Regions from separate parts of the Paenibacillus sp. V4I9 genome, predicted to be linked through region 1. Evidence: predicted binding sites of a transcription regulator. Region 1 holds the regulator's gene; the other holds the start of a gene.
What was found. The regulator CtsR, encoded in region 1, represses protease genes until heat stress. The targets are predictions, from matches to a motif close to ATGGTCAATAAAGGTCAAACA.
Positions count from the first base shown of each region.

Region 2: the regulator CtsR is predicted to act here: its motif matches at 8,569-8,589, upstream of clpP (ATP-dependent Clp endopeptidase proteolytic subunit ClpP).

Region 1 is NZ_JAUSZE010000001.1:7,038,054-7,053,097, reverse strand. Features, by position in the region: rRNA gene QFZ81_RS32510 (23S ribosomal RNA) at 1-1,096, shown strand, start outside; rRNA gene rrf (5S ribosomal RNA) at 1,230-1,346, shown strand; gene QFZ81_RS32500 (CtsR family transcriptional regulator) at 1,576-2,037, shown strand; gene mcsA (protein-arginine kinase activator protein McsA) at 2,051-2,563, shown strand; gene mcsB (protein-arginine kinase McsB) at 2,629-3,648, shown strand; gene clpC (ATP-dependent protease ATP-binding subunit ClpC) at 3,709-6,150, shown strand; gene radA (DNA repair protein RadA) at 6,709-8,139, shown strand; partial or broken gene QFZ81_RS32475 (magnesium chelatase domain-containing protein) at 8,593-8,961, shown strand; gene disA (DNA integrity scanning diadenylate cyclase DisA) at 9,002-10,081, shown strand; gene pssA (CDP-diacylglycerol--serine O-phosphatidyltransferase) at 10,202-10,951, shown strand; gene QFZ81_RS32460 (hypothetical protein) at 11,027-11,422, opposite strand; gene QFZ81_RS32455 (PIN/TRAM domain-containing protein) at 11,615-12,646, shown strand; gene ispD (2-C-methyl-D-erythritol 4-phosphate cytidylyltransferase) at 12,831-13,535, shown strand; gene ispF (2-C-methyl-D-erythritol 2,4-cyclodiphosphate synthase) at 13,532-14,017, shown strand; gene gltX (glutamate--tRNA ligase) at 14,049-15,044, shown strand, end outside.
Region 2 is NZ_JAUSZE010000001.1:7,710,575-7,725,618, forward strand. Features, by position in the region: gene trxB (thioredoxin-disulfide reductase) at 101-1,048, shown strand; gene QFZ81_RS35550 (ROK family glucokinase) at 1,279-2,226, shown strand; gene rapZ (RNase adapter RapZ) at 2,303-3,190, shown strand; gene QFZ81_RS35560 (gluconeogenesis factor YvcK family protein) at 3,222-4,205, shown strand; gene whiA (DNA-binding protein WhiA) at 4,211-5,143, shown strand; gene QFZ81_RS35570 (HPr family phosphocarrier protein) at 5,292-5,561, shown strand; gene QFZ81_RS35575 (stalk domain-containing protein) at 5,773-7,542, shown strand; gene clpP (ATP-dependent Clp endopeptidase proteolytic subunit ClpP) at 7,849-8,430, opposite strand; tRNA gene QFZ81_RS35585 (tRNA-Arg) at 8,662-8,733, opposite strand; gene QFZ81_RS35590 (sugar-binding transcriptional regulator) at 9,040-10,062, shown strand; gene gap (type I glyceraldehyde-3-phosphate dehydrogenase) at 10,148-11,155, shown strand; gene QFZ81_RS35600 (phosphoglycerate kinase) at 11,276-12,457, shown strand; gene tpiA (triose-phosphate isomerase) at 12,481-13,233, shown strand; gene gpmI (2,3-bisphosphoglycerate-independent phosphoglycerate mutase) at 13,235-14,773, shown strand; gene eno (phosphopyruvate hydratase) at 14,808-15,044, shown strand, end outside.

The DNA.
Region 1 (15,044 bases):
TGCGAAGCCGCAAGGCGAAGTATACGGGCTGACGCCTGCCCGGTGCTGGAAGGTTAAGAGGAGTGGTTAGGGGCAACCCGAAGCTATGAATTGAAGCCCCAGTAAACGGCGGCCGTAACTATAACGGTCCTAAGGTAGCGAAATTCCTTGTCAGGTAAATTCTGACCCGCACGAATGGCGTAACGACTTGGGCGCTGTCTCAACGAGAGATCCGGTGAAATTTTAATACCTGTGAAGATGCAGGTTACCCGCGACAAGACGGAAAGACCCCATGGAGCTTTACTGCAGCTTGATATTGGACTTTGGTACGATCTGTACAGGATAGGTGGGAGCCTTTGAAGCCTGAGCGCCAGCTTGGGTGGAGGCATCGTTGGGATACCACCCTGATCGTATCGGAGTTCTAACCTGGTACCGTGATCCGGTATGGGGACAGTGTCAGGTGGGCAGTTTGACTGGGGCGGTCGCCTCCTAAAATGTAACGGAGGCGTTTAAAGGTTCCCTCAGAATGGTTGGAAATCATTCGCAGAGTGCAAAGGCATAAGGGAGCTTGACTGCGAGACCTACAAGTCGAGCAGGGACGAAAGTCGGACTTAGTGATCCGGTGGTACCGAATGGAAGGGCCATCGCTCAACGGATAAAAGCTACCCTGGGGATAACAGGCTTATCTCCCCCAAGAGTCCACATCGACGGGGAGGTTTGGCACCTCGATGTCGGCTCATCGCATCCTGGGGCTGAAGTAGGTCCCAAGGGTTGGGCTGTTCGCCCATTAAAGCGGTACGCGAGCTGGGTTCAGAACGTCGTGAGACAGTTCGGTCCCTATCTGTCGCGGGCGTAGGAAATTTGAGAGGAGCTGTCCTTAGTACGAGAGGACCGGGATGGACGTACCGCTGGTGTACCAGTTGTCTCGCCAGAGGCATCGCTGGGTAGCTATGTACGGAGGGGATAAGCGCTGAAAGCATCTAAGCGCGAAGCCCCCCTCAAGATGAGATTTCCCAGTATGTAAGACCCCTTGTAGACGACGAGGTTGATAGGTTCGAGGTGGAAGTGCAGCAATGTATGCAGCTGACGAATACTAATCGGTCGAGGGCTTAACCAAAATGTACCCAAGAAAGTGAAGATAAGCTTTGTAGCTGATTCCCACTACTTTCTCGGGGTCCAGAAAACCTAAGAGCTCTACCTTTACGCAAGTTTCGTATCTAGTTTTCAAGGCGCAAACCACGCTTTGACTGTTTGGTGATGATGGCGGAGGGGACCCACGCGTTCCCATCTCGAACACGACCGTTAAGCCCTCCAGCGTCGATGGTACTTGAACCGCAGGGTTCTGGGAGAGTAGAACGTTGCCAAGCACAAGCTAAAGCCTTTTTGAGAGAAATCTCAAGAAGGCTTTTTTGTTTTTATTTCGAATAAAACTGTAGGTAAGGTCAACAATAGTAAGGTTCACTTTTGGATATCGGATCATTAAGGATTGCATTTTAAGAGCAGTACTTGTCAAAAAGAAAGGAAATGATTATAATCTAGTTAAGGTCAAAGAAAGTCAAAGTCAATTTACTTCTGGCAATCTGGGAGGACGAATTGATGCGCAACGTATCAGAGATTATTGAACAGTATTTAAAACATGTTCTGCAGCAAAGTTCCGAAGGAGCCATCGAGATTCAACGCAATGATCTGGCTGATCAGTTCCAATGTGTGCCTTCCCAAATCAATTACGTGATAAGTACAAGGTTTACCTTGGAAAAAGGGTACATTGTGGAAAGCAAGCGCGGCGGTGGTGGATACATTCGTATCCAAAAAATCGAGCTCAAGAGTCACGGGTCCATTTTAGACCACATTTTTCGCACGATTCATACACACATTGATCAAGTTACTTCAGAAGGACTCGTATACCAACTGCAGGAAGGCCACTATATTTCAACACGAGAAGCTAACCTGATTCGGGCCGCAATTTCGAGAGATGTGTTGACCTTCAAGCTCCCGCTGCGCGATGAAATTCGGGCCAAGATTCTTAAAGCAATGCTGATATCCTTGCTTAGCAGATGAGGAGGCATATGAAATGATTTGTCAGGAATGCGGGAAACGACCGGCGACTCTTCATTTTACAAAGATTGTGAATGGAGACAAGAACGAGTTCCACATTTGTGAGAATTGCGCTCGTGAGAAGGGTGAAATGATTCCCGGAACATCCAACGGATTTTCGATTCACAATCTGTTATCAGGATTACTTGATTTCGAACCGTCATCTCTATCCGCTGCAAAGTCTCAGGCAATCCGTTGTGAGAGCTGTGGACTTACGTATTCTCAGTTTAGTAAATTAGGACGTTTTGGTTGCGGATCATGCTATCAAAGCTTTTCAGAAAAGTTAGATCCTCTCTTTAAAAGAGTGCATGGAAATATCGTTCATGTTGGGAAAGTGCCCAAGCGAAGTGGTGGCATCATCCAATGTAAGCGGGAAATTGATACGCTCAAGAAGGATATGATGACCTGTATCGAACAAGAAGAGTTCGAACAGGCTGCAAAGATTCGTGATCAAATTCGTGAAATTGAGAAGAAAATTGCGGGTATGTGAGTTTGTAAGGAGGTGTGAATCCAGTGACATCACAGCGGTTTACAGCAGATGCATTAAGTGAATGGATGAAAGGCGAAGGGCCTGAATCGGATATCGTCATCAGTAGTCGGATCCGCATTGCTCGCAACCTTAGGGACTACCCTTATCCAATGCTAGCGACGAATCAACAATCACAAGAAGTACTGGATCAATTGTCCGGTGTGCTTGAAAATGATGAGTTAGAGACGATAAGCAATTTTTCGCTTATTCCGCTATCGGATCTGAATGAGCTTGAGCGAATGGTTTTGGTAGAAAAGCATTTAATTAGTCCTAATTTAGCTAACGAGTCCAGGAATGGCGCCGTTATTTTAAGCGAAAATGAATCCATTAGTATTATGATCAACGAAGAGGATCATCTTCGCATACAATGTTTATGTCCCGGTTTTCAGATTAAAGAAGTATGGGATTTGGCGAACCAAATCGATGATATCTTTGAAACACAGCTGGATTACGGATATGACGAAAAGAGGGGCTACTTAACAAGCTGCCCTACGAATGTCGGTACCGGAATCCGTGCTTCGGTGATGATGCATTTACCGGCGCTAGTGCTAAGCCAACAAATTAATCGGATTTTATCTGCTGTTACGCAAGTTGGGTTGACAGTTAGAGGATTATATGGGGAAGGCAGCGAAGCTTTGGGAAACCTGTTTCAAATATCGAATCAAATTACGCTTGGCCAATCCGAAGACGAGATTATTGATAATTTACACAGTGTAGCAAGGCAAATTATAGAGCATGAACGTGCTGCGAGACATAAGCTGATTCAAGAGTCCCGAATGCGGATAATAGATCGTGTGAACCGTTCATTAGGTATTCTGTCTTATGCGGGAATCATGGATTCGAAAGAAGCCGCGCAGCGTTTATCAGATGTGAGACTTGGCATTGACCTTGGAATTATCAACAACGTTTCATCCAATGTTCTGAATGAGCTGTTGGTGATGACGCAGCCCGGTTTTCTTCAGCAATATGCCGGTGAGAAATTAAGTGCCGAAGAGCGAGATATACGCAGGGCTGAGTTGATTCGCGAAAGATTTGGTAGGGTTTAAGAAAGATAAGATTCATCCTTTAGGATTTCCATAGATATACTAATTTTGGAGGTGTTCTCTATGATGTTTGGAAGATTTACGGAACGTGCGCAAAAGGTGCTCTCTCTTGCTCAAGAGGAAGCTGTTCGTTTAGGGCATAACAATATTGGTACGGAGCACATTTTACTTGGTCTTATTCGTGAAGGGGAAGGCATTGCCGCTAAAGCGCTCGTTGCATTGGGCTTAGGTCTTGAGAAAATTCAAGACGAAGTTGAGTCGCTGATTGGCAGAGGACAAGAACAGCCTACCAACATTGCGTATACACCGAGAGCGAAGAAGGTCATTGAACTTTCGATGGATGAAGCGAGAAAATTAGGTCACACATATGTGGGGACTGAACATATTTTACTCGGGCTTATTCGCGAAGGAGAAGGTGTTGCTGCAAGAGTCCTTAATAACTTAGGTGTCTCTTTGAATAAAGCACGTCAACAAGTCCTTCAATTGCTTGGAAGCAGCGAGACTGTGTCACCAAGTCATGGTAGTAATCCAAATGTAAACACGCCTACATTGGATGGTTTAGCGAGAGATTTGACGGCGTATGCCAAAGAGGGTCATTTGGATCCTGTGATTGGGCGCAGCAAAGAAATTGAGCGTGTCATTCAAGTGTTAAGCCGCAGAACGAAGAACAATCCGGTACTGATCGGCGAACCTGGCGTTGGTAAAACAGCGATTGCTGAAGGCCTTGCACAGAAAATTATTAACAATGAAATTCCGGAAACGTTGAAGGATAAAAGAGTTATGACGCTAGATATGGGCTCTGTTGTAGCAGGGACCAAGTATCGCGGTGAGTTCGAAGACCGTCTCAAAAAGATCATGGACGAAATTCGTCAAGCGGGCAATATCGTACTATTCATTGATGAGCTTCACACCTTGATTGGCGCTGGCGGAGCGGAAGGTGCAATTGATGCCTCCAACATCCTGAAACCGGCACTTGCTAGAGGCGAGCTGCAGTGTATTGGTGCTACAACGTTGGATGAATATCGTAAGTATATTGAAAAAGATGCCGCTTTAGAGCGTCGTTTCCAACCTATAACAGTAGATCAACCATCTCCTGAGGAAGCTATTCAAATCCTTTACGGATTGCGTGATCGCTATGAAGCTCATCATCGTGTAAAAATTACGGATGCTGCGATTCAAGAAGCTGTAAAGCTTTCCGATCGTTACATTACGGACCGTTTCTTACCGGATAAAGCGATCGATTTGATCGATGAGGCCAGCTCCAAAGTAAGGCTCCGTTCTTACACAACACCGCCTTCATTGAAACAACTTGAGAGCAAGCTGGATAACATCCGTAAGGAGAAAGATTCAGCGGTTCAAAGTCAAGAATTCGAGAAAGCGGCTGGACTTCGTGATACGGAGCAAAAGCTTCGCGAAGAGCTGGATACAACGAAGAATGAATGGAAAGAAAAGCAAGGTCGCTTGGACACAGAAGTAACGCCAGATGATATCGCGCAAATTGTGGCGAGCTGGACAGGAATTCCGGTAAGTAAACTTGCTGAAGAAGAAACAGAGCGTCTGCTCAAAATGGAGGATATTCTTCATGAGCGTGTCATTGGCCAAGAAGAAGCTGTTAAAGCGGTAAGTCGTGCTATTCGCCGCGCTAGAGCAGGTCTGAAAGATCCGAAGCGTCCAATGGGCTCCTTCATATTCCTTGGACCAACGGGTGTTGGTAAAACCGAATTAGCACGCGCATTAGCAGAATCTCTATTCGGTGATGATAACGCGGTAGTCCGTATTGATATGTCGGAATACATGGAGAAGCACTCGACTTCAAGATTAGTAGGAGCGCCTCCGGGTTACGTTGGATACGAAGAGGGCGGTCAACTCACTGAGAAAGTACGCCGTAAGCCATATTCAGTCGTACTGCTCGATGAGATCGAGAAAGCACATCCAGAAGTGTTCAACATTCTACTGCAAGTGCTGGAAGATGGTCGCTTAACAGATTCCAAAGGACGTACGGTTGATTTCCGCAACACATTGATTATTATGACATCCAATGTTGGTGCGGATATGATTAAGAAAAATTCCTCGCTTGGCTTTACGGCTGCTGTCGATGCAGGTAGAGATTATACCAATATGAAGGATAAAGTAATGGGCGAGCTCAAGAAAAGCTTCCGTCCTGAGTTTCTTAACCGTATCGATGAAATTATCGTGTTCCACTCCTTGGATGAAGCACATATTGCGCAAATTGTCAGCCTAATGGCAGATGATCTACGCAAACGTCTGAAAGAGCAAGAGGTTGATTTCTTGCTAACAGACAAAGCGAAGGCGTTTCTTGCCAAAGAAGGATTTGATCCGACTTACGGAGCGAGACCGCTGCGTAGAGCGATTCAAAAGCATATTGAGGATCGCTTATCGGAGGAACTGCTCAGAGGCAATATTGCCAAAGGCGACTCCTTGACCATTGATGAGAAAGATGGCGAACTTGTTGTCCTGAAGGGCGAAGGCGTAGCCGTAAAATAATAAAGCAAAGAAGCATTTTGCTTCATCCTACCTAGGGTGCAGCAAAATGCTTTTTATTTATCACAGCGCCCATCAAATGAGCTATTCGACATTATTACATAAATATTTTGAATCTGATAGAGACTAAATGGAAAATATCTTTTACAGAACTTGCTCGTTTTTCCAAAGAAGAGCTGTCTATCGACGGCATTGAATATCATAATTTTGGAAGAGATAAAGAAGTAAAGATTAAAGTAAATAAGTATTATAAGAAGCTGATCAAGAAAGACATAGAATATGTAGCAGATAATAGCTCATTTGCTACTTTGAACGTAATAAAGTTTGTTGAAATAAATAATGTATCTCAAACGGTATTAACCATGTTGATAAATATGTAAGAAATGCATAAAAAAATGTATGATAGAAATAAACAATTATTTAAGGAAAATAAAGCATTCAAATTGATTCTTGAAATAAAGCAAGAAGAGCAAAGCAAATTGACGATTCCAGTGGAAAAAAATTAAGTTATTGGAGTAGTTTGTAAAACTATTTAATTAATTGGGGAAGTGAATCTTAACTATGAAAAAGAAAACCATATATAAATGTACCAGTTGTGGTCAAGAGCATCCAAAATGGCAAGGTTCGTGCAGTAGTTGTCGTGAGTGGAATACCCTTGAAGAAGATGATGTTATAAACGCTCCTAGTGGTGGTCAGAAGGGCATAAATAAAAAGAAGAATGTTATCATAAACCGTCTTACAGATACCGTATCCCAAAACAGTGATAGGATTGTTACCAAGTACAATGAATTTAATCGTGTAATGGGTGGAGGAATCGTTAAAGATTCTGTTACGATTATTACGGCTGTTCCAGGTGCTGGAAAATCCACACTCTTATTGCAAATATCAGATGATGTGGCAAAGCAAGGATTGAAAGTGCTGTATGCTTCAGGTGAAGAAAGTGATAGTCAGATAAAGAGAAGAGCAGAGCGAGTCTTGCAAGATATTCATAAAAACGTTTGGGTTTATTCTGATAATAGTTTGAATAATGTCTTAGGTTGTATTGACCAAGTAGACCCTGACCTCATTATTATTGATAGTATTCAAACTTTTGTATTAGAAGAATATCCGCAAAGACCTGGTTCACCCACGCAGACGATGGAATGCGCGAATACTCTCTTAAAGGTCGCAAAAGATGCACAAAGACCAAGAGCCATTATAATGGTTGGGCAGATGACCAAAGATAACGAATTAGCTGGATTAAGAGCATTAGAACACTTGGTAGATGCTGTTCTTGTTCTCGAGGGGGAGGAAGGCGAGGAGCTAAAACAGCTATTTTCGACTAAAAATCGCTACGCCAGCACAGGAGAGCTTGGATTTTTCACAATGGGTGAGCAAGGATTGACACCTATTGATAATCCCTCAGAGTTCTTTATGACACAAAGAGACGAGAATGATGTAGTTAGTGGAAGTGCATTAACAGTCGTTAAAGAAGGCACAAGACCCATCATTTTGGAAATAGAAAGTTTGGTATCAACCACGTTCATGCCATACCCAAGCCGGATTGCTGAATGTTTAAAAAAGGACCATGTGAATACACTTATCAGCATCATGGAGCAAAGAGCCAATATCCCTCTTCATGATAAGAACGTGGTTGTTAAAACGACAGGCGGTATTCGTTTAAAAGAACAATCATCAAATTTAGCCGCGATAATGAGCATTGTATCTTCCTGCAAGAATCAAGGTATCCCAAATGATACTGTATTTATCGCAGATATTGGATTAACGGGTGAATTAAAAAAAGTACCTACGTTAGAACTAAGAATTAGAGAACTTGAAAGAATGGGTTTCAAACGTGTCTATGTTGCGCTCAATGGATTGAAAAGCACAACTACGTTTTCTACAATAAAGGTAATCCCATGTAAAACATTGAGCCAAGTCATCCACTCTGTATTTGGCACTGCTTCTAAAGGCAAAGAGGAGAAAGCACCTTGGGATGAGGAAGATAATTAGACAACAGCCAATTTGAACCATTAGATTGAATGATAAAATTTCAAACTTAGTTATAAACTAAACTGGTTATTGTAAGAAAATTAGAACTGTTCTTTCATTATTTACAACTTCTTTTAAAGGAATGAATTTTCCGTTATACTTAGTTGTAAGGATTTAGCAACTGGACTCCATCCAGTAGTACAGTTCGGATTAAGGGTGTTAGGTTGGATCAAAGCAGCATGAATTTCGAATGTGAAATGTATTATATATGTAGAGGGATTGCTTTAAGAAGAAGAAGATTATAGACGGGACTCATTGGATATGCTTCAAATGGTTTATTCAAATGTTATGAGCATTGGTTGGGATGCTGTCTAATCCAATCGTCTATTATATCGTGTAAAAGAATTTTATTGAGAATTGGGCGTGCAGTCAAGAATCGATTTGGTTCGACGAATGAAATCGGCATTTTTGAACTCCATGATTATAGCCGTTTTGGAGAAGCGCATGGGTATGTTCTTACAAAATCAAGATGCTTACCTGAATGTGGCCGGTGGAGTAAAGCTTGATGAACCGGCAGTCGATCTAGCGATTGCCATTAGTATTGCATCCAGTTTTAAGGATCAGCCGACCAGGCCCTATGATGTGGTGTTCGGTGAGATTGGGTTGACAGGAGAAGTCCGCGGTGTATCCCGGATTGATCAACGTGTGAAGGAAGCGGAAAAGCTTGGATTCCTTAGAGTAATTATGCCGGAGAAAAGTTTGAAGGGATGGACTCATCCGTCCGGTATGGAGATTATCGGAGTGAACACGGTAGCAGAGGCATTGAAAGCGGCACTGGGTTAACTCGTGATCATTCAACCTGCAAGCCTTCAGGAGGAAAATGATGAGCAAAGAAGAGATAAAGCGAGACGTCATGAGCCAACTGCTGCAAATGGTAGCACCTGGTACACCGTTCCGTGATGGGTTAGAGAATGTCCTACGTGCCAAAACGGGTGGACTTATTGTAGTTGGTTATAGTACAGAAGTAACGGAAATCGTGGATGGCGGTTTCTCTATAGATTGTGATTTTTCCCCCAATTATTTATATGAGCTTGCCAAAATGGATGGCGCGATTATCCTCAGTGAGGACATCAAACGCATCCTATATGCGAACACACAATTAATCCCAGATTCCTCTATCTCATCATCGGAGACGGGAATTAGGCATAGGACAGCCGAACGTGTTGCGAAGCAAACAAACAAATTGGTTGTTTCGATTTCACAGCGGCGCAATGTCATAACTCTTTATCAAGGTAATTTGCGTTATGCGCTGAAAGATATTGGTGTTATCCTGACTAAAGCGAATCAAGCGATCCAGACATTGGAGCGTTACAAAGTCGTACTGGATCAGTCTTTGACCAATCTAAGCGCATCCGAGTTTGAGGAATTGGTTACCCTGCACGATGTTACCAATGTCATTGCTCGGTTTGAAATGGTGCTGCGCATTAAGGCCGAGATTAATCGATACATCAATGAGCTAGGTAATGAAGGCCGCCTCATAAGCATGCAGCTTGAAGAACTTGTTGGGAATGCGGAACTTGAAGCGCGTTTGATCGTAAAAGATTATGTACGTGATTTATCGGAAGACCGCGTCAAAGAAATGCAAGCAGGCTTAAAGCGTTTATCCTCGGATGAACTGCTTGAGCCGCACCAAATCATCCGATTGCTTGGATATCCGCATACGAATTCTATTGCCGAAGAACCGGTTTCTCCTCGAGGGTTCCGAATTTTAGGGAAAATTCCGCGGCTACCGTCTATCATTATTGCCAATCTGGTCGAAAAGTTTGGTTATCTGCCTCACATGATGATGGCGACAATTGAAGAATTGGATGAAGTTGACGGAATCGGAGAGGTGAGAGCACGCGCCATTAAGGAAGGTCTCAAAAGAATTCAGGAACAAGTGTTCATTGACAGACATATTTAAACTAGATACAATCATAAAGTATCATTGTTGAGGTTTTGTTAAGTCAAGGCAGTTTAATGCAGTCGAGGTTTTATTAAGTCGAGATTAGGGTATAGTAAATCCAGAGGTGGACAAAAACATATGTTAACGAAATCAATTCCCAGTCTTTTTACAGTAGGGAACTTATTCCTAGGTGTACTGTCAATTATTCTCGCTTTCAGTGGTGAACACGGAATTGCAGCAGTACTCGTCATTGTCGCTATGTTGCTTGATGGACTTGACGGACGTGTTGCCAGAGCTTTGAACGCGCAGAGTGAGTTCGGTAAAGAGTTAGATTCGCTTTCCGATGTCATTTCATTCGGTGTAGCACCAGCCTTTATCATGTATGTGGTTGCATTTAATGATCCGAGTGTGATTAGTCCGGCATTTGCTTGGATTGTTACAGCGATCTTCCCGATTTGTGGAGCTCTTCGTTTAGCTCGTTTCAATGTCGTTGCAGGTACGCCTGGTTATTTCATCGGTTTGCCGATTCCAGCAGCAGGCGGTGTACTTTGTACACTAGCGTTATTCGTGAACGAAATTAACGTGTATGTCTTGTTGGTGAGTACAATTCTATTGTCTTACTTGATGGTAAGTACAGTAAAGTACCCGAACTTCAAGAAAGCCGGTATTCCGAAAGCAGCGATCTGGATTACGCCAATTATCGTTGCTGTGGCAATTTTGATTGCTATCAAATGGCCGGAATCGATTTCTAAAATGATTTTCGTACCTCTGTTAGCGTACGCGCTATATGGCCTAAAAAAAAACGTTGATGGATTCTTCATCCGTCTCCGGAGAAAGAACAAAAGACGTGGCATGGACGACACGAATTCAGTGAAATCGGACGTTTAACACATGTTTCGAAAATAAAAAGCATTTATTTTCTTCTGATGATTCAGAGAGAAAATAAATGCTTTTTTTTCGTCTTCATGACATGTTGAATAGTCCCAGTGTTGTGCATTTCTTCGATTCGTTCTCAACGACTTGCTCCAAATTAACGTCTAGGATGTTACTAAGTGCGGACATATAGAAGAGATTTCTACCTAGTTCAGTACTTACGACCTCAATGCATTGTTCACATAAGTGACCAGATACATGAGTGCCAAGTACATCCTTGGCCTCATCCAAAGTCATCTCAGGATGATACTCTTGCTTGGCTGCATGAACCTGAATACATCCACATTCCGTAATAGATTTGACCACGGAACGATTAGTAGCTGCGCCAGACTGTTGAAACTTGGATAAGACGTCAAGCAGACTTCGGTGACGGAGTAACAATTCGGATACTTGATCCTGAAACTGCTTTAAAGTCAAGGAGCTCATTCCATCCACCTCGGGTGTGTTGGTAACTTCCAATTTCATTATAAAGGAAGCCCTCTAATATTTCAATTTTCCATGTAAAGAAGTGATTAACGTTGGAGAAATTGGAACATAATTGTAATAAGGCTTAAAACAAGTTTGATTTAGGGGGTGAATCTGTGATGAGGAAATTGGGTACAAATCATTTTGGCCATCATGGGTGGTAGTTTAGGTTATAGTTGGAGTGATTCGATCCTTCGAAAGACAGCGTTAATGGGTGATGCGGGACAAGTTATCTGGATTAATAGTTTATGCGCAGTAGGTATGTTCTTCCTTTCGTCATGGGTTGCTAGTCAGGGAATGAAGCTGCTTATGAGAGGCGAAAGGAATGTAGCGGATATCCCGGTATCCGATTTGCTCTCGGGTACATTAGGGTTAGTCATTGGACTGCTTATCTCGGTATTGGTGTTCCCTGTATTAGAGCAGGCGAAGTGGGCTAGTCCCTTTTTACCGTTCATTGTCTCTGCTGTACTAGCTGTAATGGGGTTCCGTATCGGTTACAGCAAGCGGGAAGAACTGGTTCAGATCATTGCAAAGAGCCGATCCACAGGCCCGGAGAAGCAGACGCACCGTCCTTATGAGGAGCATAAGATTCTCGACACTAGTGTCATTATTGATGGCAGGATCGCTGATATTTGCAAAACAGGCTTTATTGAGGGAACCCTCGTTATTCCGGAATTTGTCTTGGAAGAGCTGCAGCACATTGCCGATTCATCGGATTTACTCAAGCGGAATCGCGGTCGACGCGGTCTGGACATTTTGAACAAAATCCAAAAGGAACTTGAAGTGAAGGTGCTCATTTACGAAGGAGATTTCGAAGAAATATCTGAAGTAGATAGCAAGCTAGTCCGGCTCGCAAAAGTACTGCAGGGCAAAGTGATTACGAATGATTTCAATCTAAACAAAGTATGTGAACTGCAAGGTGTTTCGGTGCTCAATATCAACGACCTCGCGAATGCAGTGAAGCCTGTTGTCCTGCCTGGTGAAGAAATCATAGTTCAAGTCATTAAGGATGGCAAGGAGCATGGACAAGGTGTAGCTTATCTGGACGATGGTACGATGATCGTGGTGGAAGGCGGGCGCGAATTCATCGGGATGACATTAGAAGTGATGGTCACAAGTGTTCTGCAGACATCGGCGGGACGTATGATTTTCGCGAAACCGAAACTATTGGAAAAAGCACAGTAAAACCAGTATGATAAGGAGATGTAACATAGCTCTTACTAGTTGATGGGAAAGTATAGGTTTTATACTGTTGCTTTGCATCTACTTTGACAAACCGCTCGTCCAAAAAGGACGACGGAGTCGTTTATCCTTGGGCCTATGCTTACGAAGAAAGCTTTCTTTCAGAAAGCACTTAGTTGGAGGTCATATGGGGAAGCTAGGAGTTATCATCGTGGCAGCGGGCAAGGGCTCGCGAATGGGAACGGCTGAAAGTAAACAATACTTACAACTGGGACACAAGCCAATTCTGGTACATACCTTGCAATTATTTCAAAACATACATGAAGTGGATGAAATCATTCTCGTTGTTGGGGGAACTGATGTAGATCGCTGTAGAGGCTACATACAGGACTACGCTCTTTCTAAGGTCACTCATGTGCTAGCAGGAGGCGCCGAACGTCAAGATTCCGTTAGACGGGGTCTGGACTCCTTACAGAGGGATACAACGTGGGTACTGGTTCATGACGGTGTTAGGCCTTTTGTGAAAAAAGAACATGTGTTCGATTGCCTGTTGAAAGCGCAAGAACAGGATGCAGCAGTGCTGGCCGTTCCTGTTAAGGATACGATCAAAATCGTAGATACCGAGAAACGAATTCAATCTACACCCGATAGACGAAGCTTGTGGGCGATCCAAACGCCGCAAGCTTTTCGGTTTTCTCTTCTACAGGAAGCGCATGAACGGGCTCTTCAGGATAATTTCATGGGGACGGACGATGCGATGTTAGTGGAACGAATAGGAACGACGGTACATGTGGTCGAAGGGGACTATTATAATATTAAGATTACGACACCGGAAGATTTGCCATGGGCAGAATGGATACTACACAACGTAAGGGGAGAGGGACAGCTATGATTCGCGTAGGACAAGGATTTGATGTTCATCAGTTGGTGGAAGGCCGCAAGTGCATTATTGGAGGCGTGACAATTCCTTATGAAAAAGGGCTGCTCGGTCACTCTGATGCCGATGTGCTGCTGCACGCCATTAGCGATGCAATTTTAGGCGCACTGGGCTTAGGCGATATCGGAAAGCATTTCCCGGATACGGCTGCAGAGTTCAAGGATGCGGATAGTCTAGAACTGCTGAAGCAAGTTTGGCAGCTGGCTAAGGACAAAGGTTATCTACTTGGGAATACGGATTCTACGATCATAGCACAGAAGCCCAAAATGGCGCCGTACATCCCGCAGATGGTAGAAATTATTGCAGCTGCGCTTGATGCTAAGCCAGATCAAGTCAACGTGAAGGCTACGACGACGGAACAGCTTGGTTTCACGGGTCGAGGCGAAGGAATTGCTGCGCAATCGGTTGTTTGTTTAATTCGAGATGTGCTAGAATAGCAGATAATATTGGGGAGAAGAGGGTACACACATGAATCAGCCTTTACGTGTGCGTTATGCACCTAGTCCGACTGGACATTTACATATTGGCGGTGCCCGTACAGCACTGTTTGATTATTTATTGGCGCGTCGCCATGGCGGTGCGTTCGTTGTTCGTTTTGAAGATACGGATCAAACGCGTCACAAAGAGTCCGGAATTGAAGATCAATTGAACGGTCTTAGATGGCTTGGTTTGGAGTGGGACGAGAGCGTGGATATCGGAGGTCCATACGGTCCTTATCGCCAGATGGAGCGACTGGATATTTATCAGACGTATCTCGATCAATTGGTTCAGAGCGGCCATGCGTACCATTGCTATTGCTCTGAAGCAGATTTGGAGCAAGAGCGGGCAGAGCAAGAAGCACGCGGAGAAATGGGCGGTTATTCAGGTAAATGCCGTAACTTAACACCTGAGCAGATTGCTGCTTATCAAGCTGAAGGACGTAAGGCTTCCATTCGTTTCCGTGTTCCAGAAGACCGGATTATCGGCTTCGAGGACAAGGTGCGCGAGCATGTTGAATTTGAATCCAATGGCATTGGCGATTTCATCATTGCACGTACCGATGGCATTCCAACTTATAATTTTGCTGTCATTGTGGACGATCATTTGATGAAAATCAATCTGGTTATTCGCGGTGAGGAGCATCTGTCCAATACACCAAGACAAATCCTCATGTACGAAGCACTGGGACTTCCTGTGCCTGAATTTGCTCATTTGGCGCTTATCTTGAATCCTGATCGTAAAAAAATGAGTAAACGGGATGAATCCATCATTCAGTTTATCGAGCAGTACAAAGAGCTAGGCTATCTGCCTGAAGCTGTTGTTAACTTCATTGCCCTGCTCGGTTGGTCTCCTGGCGGCGAAGAAGAAATGTTCACGAAGGAAGAACTTATTGCCCAGTTTGACCTGGATCGCGTATCCAAAAGTCCGGCTGTGTTTGATATGGATAAATTGAATTGGATGAACAATGCTTATTTGAAAAAGGCC
Region 2 (15,044 bases), 670 kb from region 1:
CAATAAAGCGGAGCATACGAAGGCTGTCTTGCTGAAGCAAAACGCAGGCGATGCTTACGTAGATAGCTTTCCTAAGGAAAGCACCTAGGAGGGAAACCATATGTACAAATCAGTCGTTGTAGGAACAGGACCATCCGGTCTAACAGCAGCCATTTATTTAGCGCGTGCCAACCTTAGCCCGCTCGTTATTGAGGGGCCAGAGCCAGGGGGACAGCTAACCACTACTACCGAAGTAGAGAACTTCCCCGGCTTCCCTGAAGGGATTATGGGTCCTGAATTAATGGAGAATATGCGTAAGCAAGCAGAACGTTTCGGCGCCGAATTCAAAACCGGTTGGGTGAACTCTGTTGAGCTGACGAATCGTCCGTTTAAACTGCAAGTTGAAGGTCTTGGCGAGATCGAGACAGAAACACTGATTATCTCCACGGGTGCTTCTGCCAGATTGCTGGGAATTACCAATGAGAGAGAAAACATCGGACGCGGCGTAAGTACTTGCGCAACGTGTGACGGATTCTTCTTCCGCGGCAAAAAGATTGTTGTCGTTGGTGGTGGTGACTCAGCCATGGAAGAGGCGAATTTCCTTACTCGCTTTGCTTCGGAAGTTCGCTTAGTCCACCGTCGCGATGAACTTCGCGCTTCGAAGATTATGCAGGACCGTGCTCGCGGCAACGAAAAAGTAAAATGGGCACTGAATAATACGCCGCTTGAAGTTGTAGCTGGTGAAAAAGGTGTAACAGGCCTGAGGGTCAAAAATAACGAAACCGGTGAAGATGAAATCATCGAAACGGACGGTATCTTTGTAGCTATCGGCCATACACCGAATACGAAGTTCTTAGGTGGACAAATTGATACGGATGAGCACGGCTATATTATTGTGAAGCCGGGCACGACGGAAACGAATATCCCTGGTGTATTTGCTTGTGGTGACGTGCAAGACACGAAGTATCGCCAAGCGATTACAGCGGCAGGAAGTGGATGTGCAGCTGCCCTGGAAGCTGAAAAGTTCCTAGAAGGAAGCATCGTACACGATTGGAGCCAGTCGCTGTAAGTGGTCTGGAGTCTTTACAGCAAACGTGGAGGGCTAATCTCTCCACGTTTTCTCATTTCTTTGGGAGCTGTTGAATCTTGACCAGTTTCCAGGCTTGACTTATAGTTGGAACAGGAGCATAAGTAAACCCCACAAAGTGACGCATAGCCTTCGAAGCATATTCCGATTACTTTGCGGGGACCCCGGAAAATATCCGAAAATTATATGAATATTCATGAGGTGACCTTGCAATGTCAGATCAGATTTATATCGGTGTAGATTTAGGCGGTACGAATATCAAAGTGGGTATCTGCGATGAGCAGGGGAAACTGCTGCATACGTTTGAAGGCCCTACAGGTGCGGAAAATGGTTCTGATTTTGTAATTGAGCGAATTGCGCAGTATGTACGCCAAATTGTCGAAGAGTCTCCGTTTGAATGGGAGCAAGTGGCTGGTATTGGCGCAGGTTTAGCCGGATTCATGGATATTCCGGAAGGCTTTGTCAAATTCTCTCCCAATTTGCAATGGCATAATGTCCCTGCGAAGAAAATGCTGGAAGAATTTCTTGGTAAAACAGTTAAGATTGACAACGATGCTAATGTAGCTGCTTTAGGCGAAGCTTGGGCAGGCAGCGGAGCAGGAATTCCAAATATAGTTTGCTATACGCTCGGAACAGGTGTTGGCGGCGGGATTATTATTAATGGGAAAATTTATCAAGGTTCTACGGGTATGGCTGGAGAGCTTGGTCATATGTCCGTTGTGCCCGACATTGAAGCGATTCAGTGTGGATGTGGACAAATGGGTTGTCTAGAAACAGTTTCGTCGGCGACAGGCATCGTTCGTATGGCCAATGAAGCGGTTGAACGCGGCGAGAAAACGTCATTAGCTCTTCATGAGAAGATTGAAGCGAAGCATGTCTTCGATGCAGCCAAGAGCGGAGATGAAGTATCCCTGCGCATCGTGAACCGTGCTGCATATTATATTGGACGTTCGATGGCTGCGTTGGCTGTTATTATTAACCCGAAACGATTCATTATCGGTGGTGGTGTTTCTAAAGCAGGAGAAATTTTATTCCAACCGATTCGTGAAACCTTTAAGAAATACACGCCAGAGACAGCCTCAGAAGGTGTTGAGATCGTTGCTGCAACACTCGGTAACGATGCAGGCATCGTGGGCGCTGCTGGTTTGAATTTAAGATAGTCGTAAAACGTACTGTTCGTATGGTTAGCGGATCTGAGTTGGCCTGCGAGAAGCACTCCAAAGGAAGGTGTCATTCATGGAAGAAAACCACCCTTTAGCGAAACTGGTCATAATTACAGGAATGTCAGGTGCAGGTAAGACGATTGCTGTACAGAGTCTAGAGGATTTAGGATTCTTCTGCGTAGATAATTTGCCTCCTGTGCTGATTCCTAAATTTGCTGAGTTGATCGAGCAGTCGATGGGGAAAATCGGCAAAGTGGCACTGGTGATTGATTTGCGAGGGCGTGAATTTTTCACTGCACTTCAGGAGTCGCTTCGTTATATTCAAGAGAATTACACGCTTAGTTATGAAATTCTATTCCTAGATGCTACCGATGCGACGCTAGTACAGCGTTATAAGGAAAGCCGCCGCCGTCACCCGCTAGCTCCCGATGGAGCGCCGCTTGAAGGTATTGGTCTTGAGCGTAAACTGCTTGAAGAGCTGAAAGGCTTAGCCACACAGGTTATTGACACAAGCACGCTTAAGCCGGTGCAGCTCAAAGAAAGAATTATTTCCCGGTTTACCAATTTGGAAACAAACCGCATATCTATAAATGTAATCTCCTTCGGATTTAAGTATGGTGTCCCTATTGATGCTGATTTAATCTTCGATGTTCGCTTCTTACCGAATCCACACTATGTCGAACAGCTTCGTCCACAGACGGGTCAAGATCCCGATGTGTATGATTACGTGATGAAGTGGAGCGAAACGCAAGAGTTCCTGAATAAGCTGCTCGATATGCTGCATTTCTTAATGCCTCAATATAAGAAAGAAGGCAAGAGCCAGGTTGTTGTAGGAATAGGCTGCACTGGAGGTAAACACCGATCCGTCGCCATCACGGAATATCTCGGCAAAGTGATGGGGAATAGCGAAACCGAAACCGTGCGTTTGAGTCATCGAGACGCCGAGCGGGACCGTGTATAAGCAGTCCTACGATTAAGAGGGTGAAAGAAGTATGGAACATGTTGAATTACAACGCAAGCCCAGAATAGTCGTTATTGGCGGTGGAACAGGTCTTTCGGTTATGCTTAGAGGATTGAAGGAGAAACCGGTTGATATTACAGCCATTGTGACGGTAGCGGATGATGGAGGAAGCTCTGGCATTCTCCGGAATGAATTGCAGATGCCTCCTCCAGGTGACATTCGCAGTGTACTAACGGCCCTTGCTGATGTCGAGCCCTTGTTATCGCTTATTTTGCAATATAGATTTCAAGTGGGTACAGGTTTAGCTGGACACAGTCTGGGAAATCTAATACTAGCAGCTCTTACGGATATTACAGGTGACTTTGTCACTGCGGTTCAAGAGATGAATCGGGTATTTGCTGTCCGAGGCCGGGTGCTCCCCGCATCGAATCAAGCTATCGTGTTGAAAGCGATCATGGAAGATGGTACCTTAGTCGTAGGCGAGTCCAAGATTCCAAAAGCAGATGGACGCATCAAACGTGTATTCATCGAGCCGACTAACGTGACACCGCTAGCTGAAGCCGTTCAAGCTATACGCGAAGCGGATGCCATATTATGCGGCCCTGGTAGTTTATATACCAGCTTACTGCCGAATCTACTTGTCCCTGGGATCGCGGAAGAAATTATGAAATCGAATGCTGTAAAGTTGTTCATCTGCAATGTGATGACACAGCCAGGCGAAACCGACGACTACTCGGTCAGCGATCATCTGGATGCCATTTATGATCACCTGGGCCAACATTTGTTTGACTATGTGATTGTGAACAATGGGGAAATCCCTCCGCAAGTTCAGGCGAAATATGCGGAAAAGGGTTCGAAAGCGGTTCATTTGGACCTAGAAGAAGTCACGAAGAGAGGGTATCGGATTATTGCTGATCGACTCGTGCTATTTCGTACCTACCTTCGTCATGATGCAGAGAAATTGAGTGACCATATTTATCAGCTCGTCGAAAGCTGGATGTTAAGGAAGAAGTGAGTCCCTTGTCCTTTGCGGCAACAACCAAAAAAGAATTGACGTTAATTACAGATGCGGAAGCATGTTGTGAAAAAGCGGAGCTGTCAGCTTTGATTCGAATGAATGGATCTGTGCAGCTAACCAGCCAACGCGTCGTACTTGATATTTCCACCGAGAATGCAGCTATTGCTAGGCGGATATACACGCTCATCAAAAAGACGTACAAATTGCACACTGAGCTGCTCGTGCGTAAAAAAATGCGTTTGAAGAAGAATAACGTGTATATTGTTAGAGTACCCGGTCAGGTCCAGGAGCTGCTCAGTGATCTAAAAATTGTTTCCGAAGGGTTCATCTTCACTACGGGAATTAATAAAGAGATCATTCGAGGCAATTGCTGCAAACGTGCCTATCTTCGTGGGGCATTCATGGCTGGAGGCTCGGTGAATAATCCCGAGGGTTCTTCTTATCACCTCGAGATTGCCTCGATTTACGAGGAGCATTGCAAGGCGTTGTCACAGCTTGCGAACAAATTCGATTTGAATGCCCGCTGCATCGAGCGCAAAAAAGGGTTCGTCTTGTATATCAAGGAAGGCGAGAAGATTATTGAGTTTCTAAGTATCATTGGGGCACATCAAGCGCTGCTGCGCTTTGAGGATGTCCGGATCATGAAGGATATGCGTAACTCGGTAAATCGTATTGTCAATTGTGAAACAGCGAACCTCAATAAGACGATTGGTGCAGCCGTTAGACAGATCGAAAATATCCGTCTCCTGCAAAGGGAGGTCGGACTGGATAGCTTGCCTGAGAAGCTAAGAGAGGTTGCCGAGATTAGACTTCAGCATCCCGATCTGAATCTCAAGGAGGTTGGCGACATGCTTAAGGGCAGTGTAAGCAAATCTGGCGTCAATCATCGTCTACGAAAAATCGACGAATTGGCTGAAAAACAGCGGAATTCGTAGATAAGATGGCCCTGTACAGCGCATCTATAAGTTTTTCTCATTTTTTCTAGTGTACTTCAGGGAAAAATGCTATAATGTTAAAACATAGGGTATAGCACTGTTATCAATAGTAATTCATATAAGCTCCATATTAGGGGGAATTAGTTCCATGTCCAGACGTCCAGTCGTTGTGAAGTTGAGAACAGGACTTCATGCCAGACCTGCGGCATTGTTTGTTCAAGAGGCGAATAAATTTTCATCTGAGATCTTTGTTGAGAAAGATGAAAAGAAAGTGAATGCGAAAAGCATCATGGGAATTATGAGTCTTGCGATCAGTACAGGGACCGAAGTCTTCATAAGTGCAGAAGGTTCGGACGCCGAGCAGGCTGTAAACGCTTTAGTCACATTAGTTAGCAAGGAAGAATTGGAAAACCAATAATCCTTCAAAAGCTTCCTTTCGAGGAGGCTTTTTTGCGAGTGAAGTGGCCGTACAGTACAGCGAAGTTTAATAAGTGTCAAATTTGTTAACAATTAGGGAAATTAGCAACCTTTTTCTCTTGTCGACGTCTAATGAACGTGGCCAACGAAGGAAAGGGCTATTTGCCATTTCTGCCGGCTGCATTCAAATGTTAAAGGAGCCAGAGAAGAGAATGAAATTGAATTCGCTAAAAAAAGAGGTTACCCTCCTGCTTGCGTTGATCGTGTTTCTTGCTAGTACGATCGTATCACCGGCAGCTCACGCGGTATCGACAAGCTCGTCCTTCATTTTACTTTATATCGATAAGTCAGAAGCGTTCGTAAATGAGGAGCAAATCCATTTGGAGTCTCCGTCCACGATTATCAATGGCAGTACATTCGTCCCTGCTAAGTTCCTTGGGGATACGATGGGTTTCAAGGTGGAGTGGAATGATGCTTCACGGACTATTCAGATGACCCCTCCGGGTTACGACATCGTTCTCGATGCGGATCATAAGACCGTGACCACCAATGGGGTAGATACACCATTCAACACGGTTGCTGCGATCGTAAATGGGAAGCTTCTAGTGAAGCTAACTTGGTTAGCAGACTATATGGGCGCGAAGTATAAATATAATAATGAACTCCGTCGAGTGGAAATCGTACACTTTAAGACGCCTGAGGGCATCTATATTGACCAGGATAGCAACTCCAGACCTGTAGCTAAGTTCGCAACAGCAAAGCCTACATACCGTCTTGGAGAGCCTGTGAAGTATCTCGATCTTAGCTATGATCCCGATGCGGAAGGTATTGCGTCCTATGATTGGGCAGGCAATCAAGAAGCCTTTTTCAAACCAGGTAAATATCCGGTTACTTTGACGGTGAAAGATGGTCACGGACATGTAAGTAAATTGTTCAAAAGCTTTGTAACGGTGGTTAATGAACCTTATTTGACTGAAGTGGAATACCCGATTTATATGAAGCCGGTTGGTGGTTTCATCAAGTCGGACTGGGGCACGATTTGGGCTCATTTCAATGAGATGGCTCCTTTGCCTAAGAAAGTAACCGAAGTTCCAGGGCGTACGCTGCTAGTGAGCGACAGTCCGGAAGAATTTACAGAGAGTGGTATTCTGTACCGTGATAACATCAATGGTAAGGCGCGACTGTATGCCGATCATATCAACGGTACGAAGCAGAAAATGACCATGGCGATATTCGCAACGAATAACTCGGATAAGCCGGTTAAGATCAAGACAACAAATAAAGGGGAGGTGTATCCTTCCGTTTATGCGAATTTGATCGGTAGCGAAGCATCCGTAGACTTCCTTCTAGGCAATGTGTACACGGACGAACTGACGGTGCCTCCTCATGAGACTTACGTATATGCGAAGCTTCCGGACTTCTATCCGGGGCAGGGTGTGAACTTATTTTACGATGTGGAAACAGATGGTGAACTGCAAATCTCGTTCGGTGTGACGGATCGCATGCTGACGCCAACGATAGCACAAGAGCTTCCGTTATTAGGCTTCACTGGCCACGTACGCGGGACGTTCCCGATATCAGAGATTAAATGGGATGTAGACGCCACAAGCTTCACGAAAACGTCGGTACTAACGATTGGGGATAACAAGACGGATCCGTTCGTTAAAGGGTATGACGTGATGCGTAAGCAGAATGTGGAAAACGGTGGTAATTATGGCGTAGTCTATAAAATCCATGCGGATAAGCCGCGCAAGATGGCTGTTATGATCATGGCCAAAGGCGGTGTGTTCAAAGGACCGTTCAAAATAAACGGTGAAATCATTCCAGTTCCATATTCCGGTGTCATTACGGCATTTGACGGAATGGAAGTACTGGCTCGTACAACGGGTACGGAAGACGCGCTGGACATCGAGTTCACGCCTCCGGCTGGATCGGCATTCCCGATTGACCTGATTTTCTATCCATTGGATGAGAAGAAGTAAGGTAAGTTTGAATAGATAAGAGCCTTTGGAGACCCTAGTGTTGCTTAACAGCATAACACTGGGGTCTCTGGAGGCTTTTATTTTGTTTGCAAGCTTGAATCAGCGGTGAGGAGATGGGTAATAAGCTCGGAAACCTAGCCTACAGTAAGCTCAACCCAAGATGAGGCTGGGTTGTGAGGGCTGAGAAGTCGGTTTCCAAGCTTACGGCGGCGGAGAGAAGTAGAATGTGAGGAGATCCAATAAAAAAACCAGCCGCACGGCCGCTCGTTCGAGCAGTCACTGCAGGCTGGTTTTTTATTTTACAAATTAGACGCGCTCGATGACTTTATCGATGAGTCCGTATTCGGCCGCTTCCGCAGCGCTCATGAAGTTGTCGCGGTCTGTATCCTTTTCGATGCGCTCAAAAGTTTGGCCCGTGCGCTCTGCTAGGATTTTGTTCAGGTTGTCTCTCATTTTCAAAATACGCTTAGCGCGGATTTCGATGTCTGAGGCTTGACCTTCAGCACCACCTAGTGGTTGGTGAATCATGACTTCACTGTTAGGCAAAGCGTAACGTTTGCCTTTGGCACCTGCTGTGAGGAGGAATGCTCCCATAGAAGCAGCCATACCAACACAGATCGTAGATACGTCTGGCTTAATGAACTGCATCGTGTCAAAGATAGCCATACCGGCTGTAATGGAACCGCCAGGGCTGTTGATGTAAAGCGAGATATCTTTATCAGGATCTTGTGCGGCCAAGAAAAGTAGCTGAGCAATGATGGAATTAGCCACAACATCGTTGACACCCGTGCCTAAGAAAATAATGCGGTCCTTCAGCAAGCGAGAGTAGATGTCATACCCTCTTTCACCGCGCGCGTCCTGTTCGACGACCATAGGGATAAAACTCATGAGAATGACCTCCTTGGGGTGGGTAGATGGTTTAAAAGTTTGATGCGTGGAATCAATGTCATCATTGAATTATGAAATTGATCTCCCGTGTACATACTGTTTACAGTATCTACAAGTATGATAACGAAAAAACCTCTGAAGGTCAAGAAAGGTCAAACTAACAACAAAAAAAATCAGCAGGGAAGCTGATTTTGGCCATTCTGATGCTGATTCTACTGCAATTCTTATGAACGCGCCCGAAAGGAATCGAACCTTTATCTCAGGCTTCGGAGGCCTACGTCATATCCATTGGACCACGGGCGCATAAAAAGTTAAAAAGTGAAGCAAGGGTTATTATATGTCAGCCAACCAGAAAAAGCAAGACAGTAAGCCCTTTCAGCCCATATTGGTGAAAAAAGTTTGAACAAATGTTGAATCTGGAAAGATTATTGGTTATAATGAGAAAGTAAGCTATCAGAAAGCATTCACGCTGAACAATTTTCAGTGATTTCATCTTTCTGATGTAAGATTTGTGCAAGAAACTTTTTTTTTCGCCCGGGTGGGACACAAAATGTATACCCGGGACATAAAACGTCCAGTAGACGGATCAGGAGCGTTATAAGTCGTCATATGAGAGAAATTCTTGACATTCAGAAACAGCTCTTGCCGGATCTCATGGACATCATGAAGAAGCGGTACTCGATTCTACATCATATCTTAGTCTCTGGTGTTGTCGGACGCAGAACGTTAGCTTCTTCGCTCGATATGACTGAACGCGTGCTGCGCGGGGAAGTTGATTTCCTTAAGGAGCTCGGACTTCTCGAATCGGATGCCACAGGGATGAAGATTAGTGAGTCCGGCCGTCAATTGCTTGAAGACATGCAGCCCATCATTAAGATGGCTTTTGGATTGACGGACTTAGAGGAAAGCATTGCTAAGTCGTATAGCATCTCGCAAGTGATTGTTGTCCCAGGAGACTCCGACACTTCGGTATTTACGAAGAAGGAGCTAGGACGTGCAGGTGCAGCAGCGCTCCGCAAGTACGTGTCCAAAGATGATATCATCGCAGTAACCGGCGGATCTACGATGGCGCAGATTGCCAATAACCTGGCGATATCCTCATCGATGAAAGGCAGTTGGTTTGTACCTGCTCGAGGTGGACTTGGTGAAAGTGTGGATATGCAGGCGAACACCATTGCTTCTATTATGGCCAAGAAAACTGGCGGTAAATACCGATTGCTGCATGTACCGGATCATCTCGGGGAAGAAGCGTACCAATCGCTCATCCAAGATCCACAAATTCAAGAAGTTGTTAACGCTGTTCGCAGTTGTCGCATTGTTGTACACGGTATCGGGGATGCTATGGTTATGGCACGAAGACGTAAGGTCGACGCCGAGACGACACGCAGTCTGGAAGCCGAGGGTGCTCTCGCAGAGGCGTTAGGGTACTATTTTGACCGCCAAGGAAATGTGGTTCACAAGATGCCAACCTTAGGACTTCGTCTGGAGGATCTTCAGCGCATTGAAGTCGTCATTGGTGTAGCCGGCGGGAAGAGTAAAGGGGAAGCGATCGCTTCCGTGCTTCGTCATGGACAGGAAGATGTTCTTGTAACCGATGAGGCAGCAGCTTTAGAAATTATGAAGCATGTTTAAAGAAGACGAAAGACATCATAACGTATGCCTTCATCAGCTGCGTTTTGAAATATAATTATTTATTTAATCTTAGGAGGAATCAGCTATGACAACAAAAGTAGGTATTAACGGTTTCGGACGTATTGGTCGTAACGTATTTCGTGCAGCTTTGAACAACTCAGAAGTACAGATCGTTGCAGTAAACGATTTGACTGACGTTAAAACATTGGCTCATTTGCTCAAATATGACACAACTCACGGTAAACTAGACGCAACAGTTGAAGCTGGTGAAGGCGAATTGATCGTTAACGGTCGTTCCATCAAAGTTTTTGCTGAGCGTGACCCTGGGAACCTGCCTTGGGCATCTGTAGGCGCAGAAATCGTAATCGAATCTACTGGTATTTTCACAGCTAAAGAAAAAGCATCCCTTCACTTGAAAGGCGGAGCTAAGAAAGTTATCATTTCCGCTCCAGCTTCCGACGAAGATATCACAATCGTACTTGGTGTTAACGAAGATAAATATGATCCAGCAGCTCACACAATTATCTCCAACGCTTCTTGTACAACAAACTGTCTGGCTCCTTTCGCGAAAGTTATCAACGATAGCTTCGGTATCGTAAAAGGTATGATGACAACTGTTCACTCTTACACAAATGACCAATCCGTGCTTGACGTTCCTCATAAAGATCTTCGTCGTGCTCGCGCAGCAGCTGAGAACATCATTCCTTCCAGCACTGGTGCAGCAAAAGCAATCGGTCTTGTTCTTCCAGAACTTAAAGGCAAATTGAACGGTATGGCTATGCGTGTTCCTACACCTAACGTTTCCGTTACTGACTTGGTAGTTGAATTGAAAGTTAACGTAACTGTTGACGAAGTAAACGCAGCTCTGAAACAAGCTTCCGAAGGCCCACTTAAAGGCATTCTGAACTACACAGAAGATGCGCTTGTATCCAGTGACTTCAATGGTGACCCAGCTTCCTCCACAATCGATGCTCTTTCCACAATGGTAGTTGGCGACAACATGCTGAAAGTGGTTTCCTGGTACGATAACGAGTGGGGCTACTCCAACCGTGTTGTTGACTTGGTAGCTTTCATCGCTAAAAAAGGTCTGTAATTTCATAGATCATTACAAAAACCATATGAAGGGGAGAAGAGATTCTCCTCTTTATGTGCGATTTTCCCACATAAAAGGTTGACCGGAAGTATACCATACACGTTCAGGAGGCTTTGACCTATGAGTAAGAAAAGTGTTCGCGATGTTGAAGTAGCTGGTAAAAGAGTGTTTGTTCGCGTTGATTTCAACGTACCTGTAGAGAATGGTCAAATCACCGATGATACACGAATCAGAGAAACACTCCCTACGATTAAATTTTTAGTCGAAAAAGGTGCGAAAGTCATTCTTGCAAGTCACTTCGGACGTCCAAAAGGTCAAGTCGTTGAAGAACTGCGTTTAACACCTGTAGCTGCAAAGCTGGCTGAATTGCTTGGACAATCCGTGATTAAAGCGGATGTATCGGTTGGCGAAATCGTGAAAGCGCAAGCGGATGCTCTTGAAAATGGTGACGTTCTCTTGCTTGAAAACGTTCGTTTCAATGAAGGCGAAGAGAAGAATGATCCTGAATTGGCAAAAGCTTTTGCTGAGCTTGCAGACCTGTTCGTCAATGATGCATTCGGTGCTGCTCACCGTGCGCACGCTTCGACAGAAGGAATCGCACACTTCATTCCAGCGGTTTCCGGCTTATTGATGGAGAAAGAGCTTGATGTTCTAGGTAAAGCATTAAACAATCCAGAGCGTCCTTTCACAGCCATCGTTGGCGGATCCAAAGTGAAAGACAAGATCGCTGTCATTGAGAACCTCCTGAACATTGCAGATAACGTCCTTATTGGCGGTGGTCTGACTTATACATTCCTGAAAGCACAAGGTCACGAAATCGGTAAATCTCTCGTGGATAACGAGAAACTCGACCTGGCGCTTAGCTTTATTGAAAAAGCAAAAGAAAAAGGCGTTAACTTCTTGATTCCAGTTGATATCGTTGTTGCTGATAAATTCAGCGCAGATGCGAACACGCAAATCGTTGGCGCTGACGGAATTCCCGCTGAATGGGAAGGTATTGATATCGGACCGAAAACACGTGAACTATATGCAGACGTTATCGCGAAATCCAAACTCGTTGTTTGGAACGGACCGATGGGCGTATTCGAAATTGAGCCTTTCTCCCATGGTACACGTGCCGTAGCGCAAGCTTGTGCAACTACTGAGGGTTACACCGTTATCGGTGGTGGCGATTCCGCTGCAGCAACAGAGAAATTCCACTTGGCTGATCAAATGAACCATATGTCCACAGGTGGCGGAGCTTCCTTGGAATTCATGGAAGGTAAAGCATTGCCAGGCGTAGTAGCCTTGAACGATAAATAATTGATTGTAAAGGAGCATATCCAATGAGTAGAAAGCCGATTATCGCGGGTAACTGGAAAATGTTCAAAACCGTTTCCGAAGCAGTTAGCTTCGTGAATGAAGTAAAAGGCAGCACTGTAGAAGGCGTTGAGAGCGTAATTTGCTCCCCCTTTACGAATCTGCCTGCTTTGGTTGAAGCTGTGAAAGGTACAGACGTTCACGTTGGAGCGCAAAACTTGCATTTTGAAGACAATGGCGCATACACAGGAGAAATCAGCGGCGTTATGCTGAAGGATCTTGGTGTGGAGTATGTCATTATCGGTCACTCCGAGCGTAGAGCTTACTTCGCTGAGACAGATGAAATCGTAAATAAGAAAGTCGTTGCGGCTTTCAAACACGGCTTAACTCCGATCCTTTGCGTAGGTGAAAAGCTGGAAGAACGCGAAGCGGGTCAAACGAAAGATGTTTGTAAAGTGCAAACAGAAGCAGCTTTTGCTGGTCTTAGCGCAGAGCAAGCAGCGCAAGTTGTTATCGCTTATGAGCCGATTTGGGCTATTGGTACAGGTAAATCTTCCACTGCTGAAGATGCACAAGATGTTATCGGCTACATCCGTCAGCTGGTAAGTGGTCTATACGGCGCGTCCGTAGCTGATGCGGTTCGCATTCAATACGGCGGCAGCGTGAAGCCAAATAACATTGCTGAGTACATGGCACAGCCTGACATTGATGGCGCACTTGTTGGCGGAGCGAGCTTAGAGCCAGCTTCCTACATCCAGCTCGTTCAGGGGGCGAAGTAACATGTCCAGACCGAAACCGGTAGCACTCATCATTCTCGATGGCTTCGGACTCCGCTCGGAAGAGCAGGGGAATGCGGTTGCTCATGCCAAAAAGCCTAACTACGACCGTTACTGGTCAAGTTATCCACATACAACCCTTACCGCTTGCGGTGAGGCCGTAGGTTTGCCAGAAGGCCAGATGGGGAATTCTGAAGTAGGACACCTAAACATCGGCGCAGGCCGTATCGTCTATCAGGATCTGACGCGGATTTCCAAATCGATTCGTGATGGTGAATTTTACGATAATGAAACGATTCTAGGCGCTTTTCGCCATGCAAAAGAAAACGGAAAAAAGCTGCACCTCTACGGGCTGCTCTCCGATGGCGGCGTACATAGTCACATTCAGCATTTGTTCGCTTTGCTGGACTTGGCTAAAAAAGAACAATTTGATGATGTGTACATCCATGCTTTCCTAGATGGCCGCGATGTGGCTCCAGATTCTGCAAAGAGTTATATGGCCAGCCTGCAGCACAAAATCATGGAAGTCGGCGTAGGGCATATTGCGACCGTTCAAGGCCGCTATTATGCGATGGATCGCGATAAACGTTGGGAGCGGACGGAAAAATCCTACCGTGCCATGGTTTATGGCGAGGGCCCTACCTATACAGATCCAATGAAGGCTATTATTGAATCTTATGAGAAATCGGTCTTCGACGAGTTCGTTATGCCAACGGTTATCGTTGGTGATGATAGCAAGCCGGTAGGTCTTGTAGAATCAGGGGATGCGGTTATCTTCTTCAACTTCCGCCCTGACCGTGCGATTCAGCTTTCGCAAGTCTTCACAAATGAAGATTTCCGCGGTTTTGACCGTGGTCCTAAAGCAGCTAGGAACCTGTACTACGTATGTCTGACACTGTTCAGTGAATCCGTAGAAGGCTTTGTTGCATACAAGCCTAAGAATCTCGACAATACCCTCGGTGAGGTGCTGGCTCAGAATGGTCTGAAGCAGCTTCGTGCAGCGGAAACAGAGAAATACCCACACGTAACTTTCTTCTTCAGTGGTGGTCGGGATGCGGAATTGCCAGGTGAAACCCGTCTTCTTATTCCTTCGCCGAAAGTAGCTACGTACGATTTGCAACCAGAAATGAGCGCATATGAGTTGGCAGCTGCTGTGGTAAAGGAAGTCGAAGATGAGCGTCATGACGTGATCATTCTCAACTTCGCTAACCCTGACATGGTAGGTCACTCCGGTTTGCTGGAGCCTACCGTTAAAGCAATCGAAGCAACAGATGCTTGTCTAGGTCAAGTTGTAGAAGCGATCCTCGCCAAAGGCGGCGTAGTCTGTATCACAGCCGATCATGGTAATGCTGATGTGGTTACGAATGCAGATGGATCACGTAACACAGCACATACAACGAATCCTGTGCCTTTTATTGTTACGGACAAATCTGTTACACTAAGAGACGGCGGAATTTTGGCAGATATTGCCCCAACGATGCTAGACTTCTTAGAGGTTACACAACCGGAACAAATGACCGGGACAACCATCATAAAGCGGTAATTCAAACATAATATTAAAGGAGTGTTTTCTAACAATGACGATTATTTCTGATGTTTATGCACGCGAAGTATTGGATTCCCGCGGTAACCCAACTGTAGAGGTAGAAGTATATCTAGAGTCCGGCGCTTTCGGCCGCGCTATCGTTCCTTCAGGCGCTTCCACAGGCGCATACGAGGCTGTTGAGCTTCGTGATGGTGACAAAGGTCGTTACCTTGGTAAAGGCGTTCTGAAAGCCGTTGAGAACGTGAACGAAATCATCGCTCCTGAAATC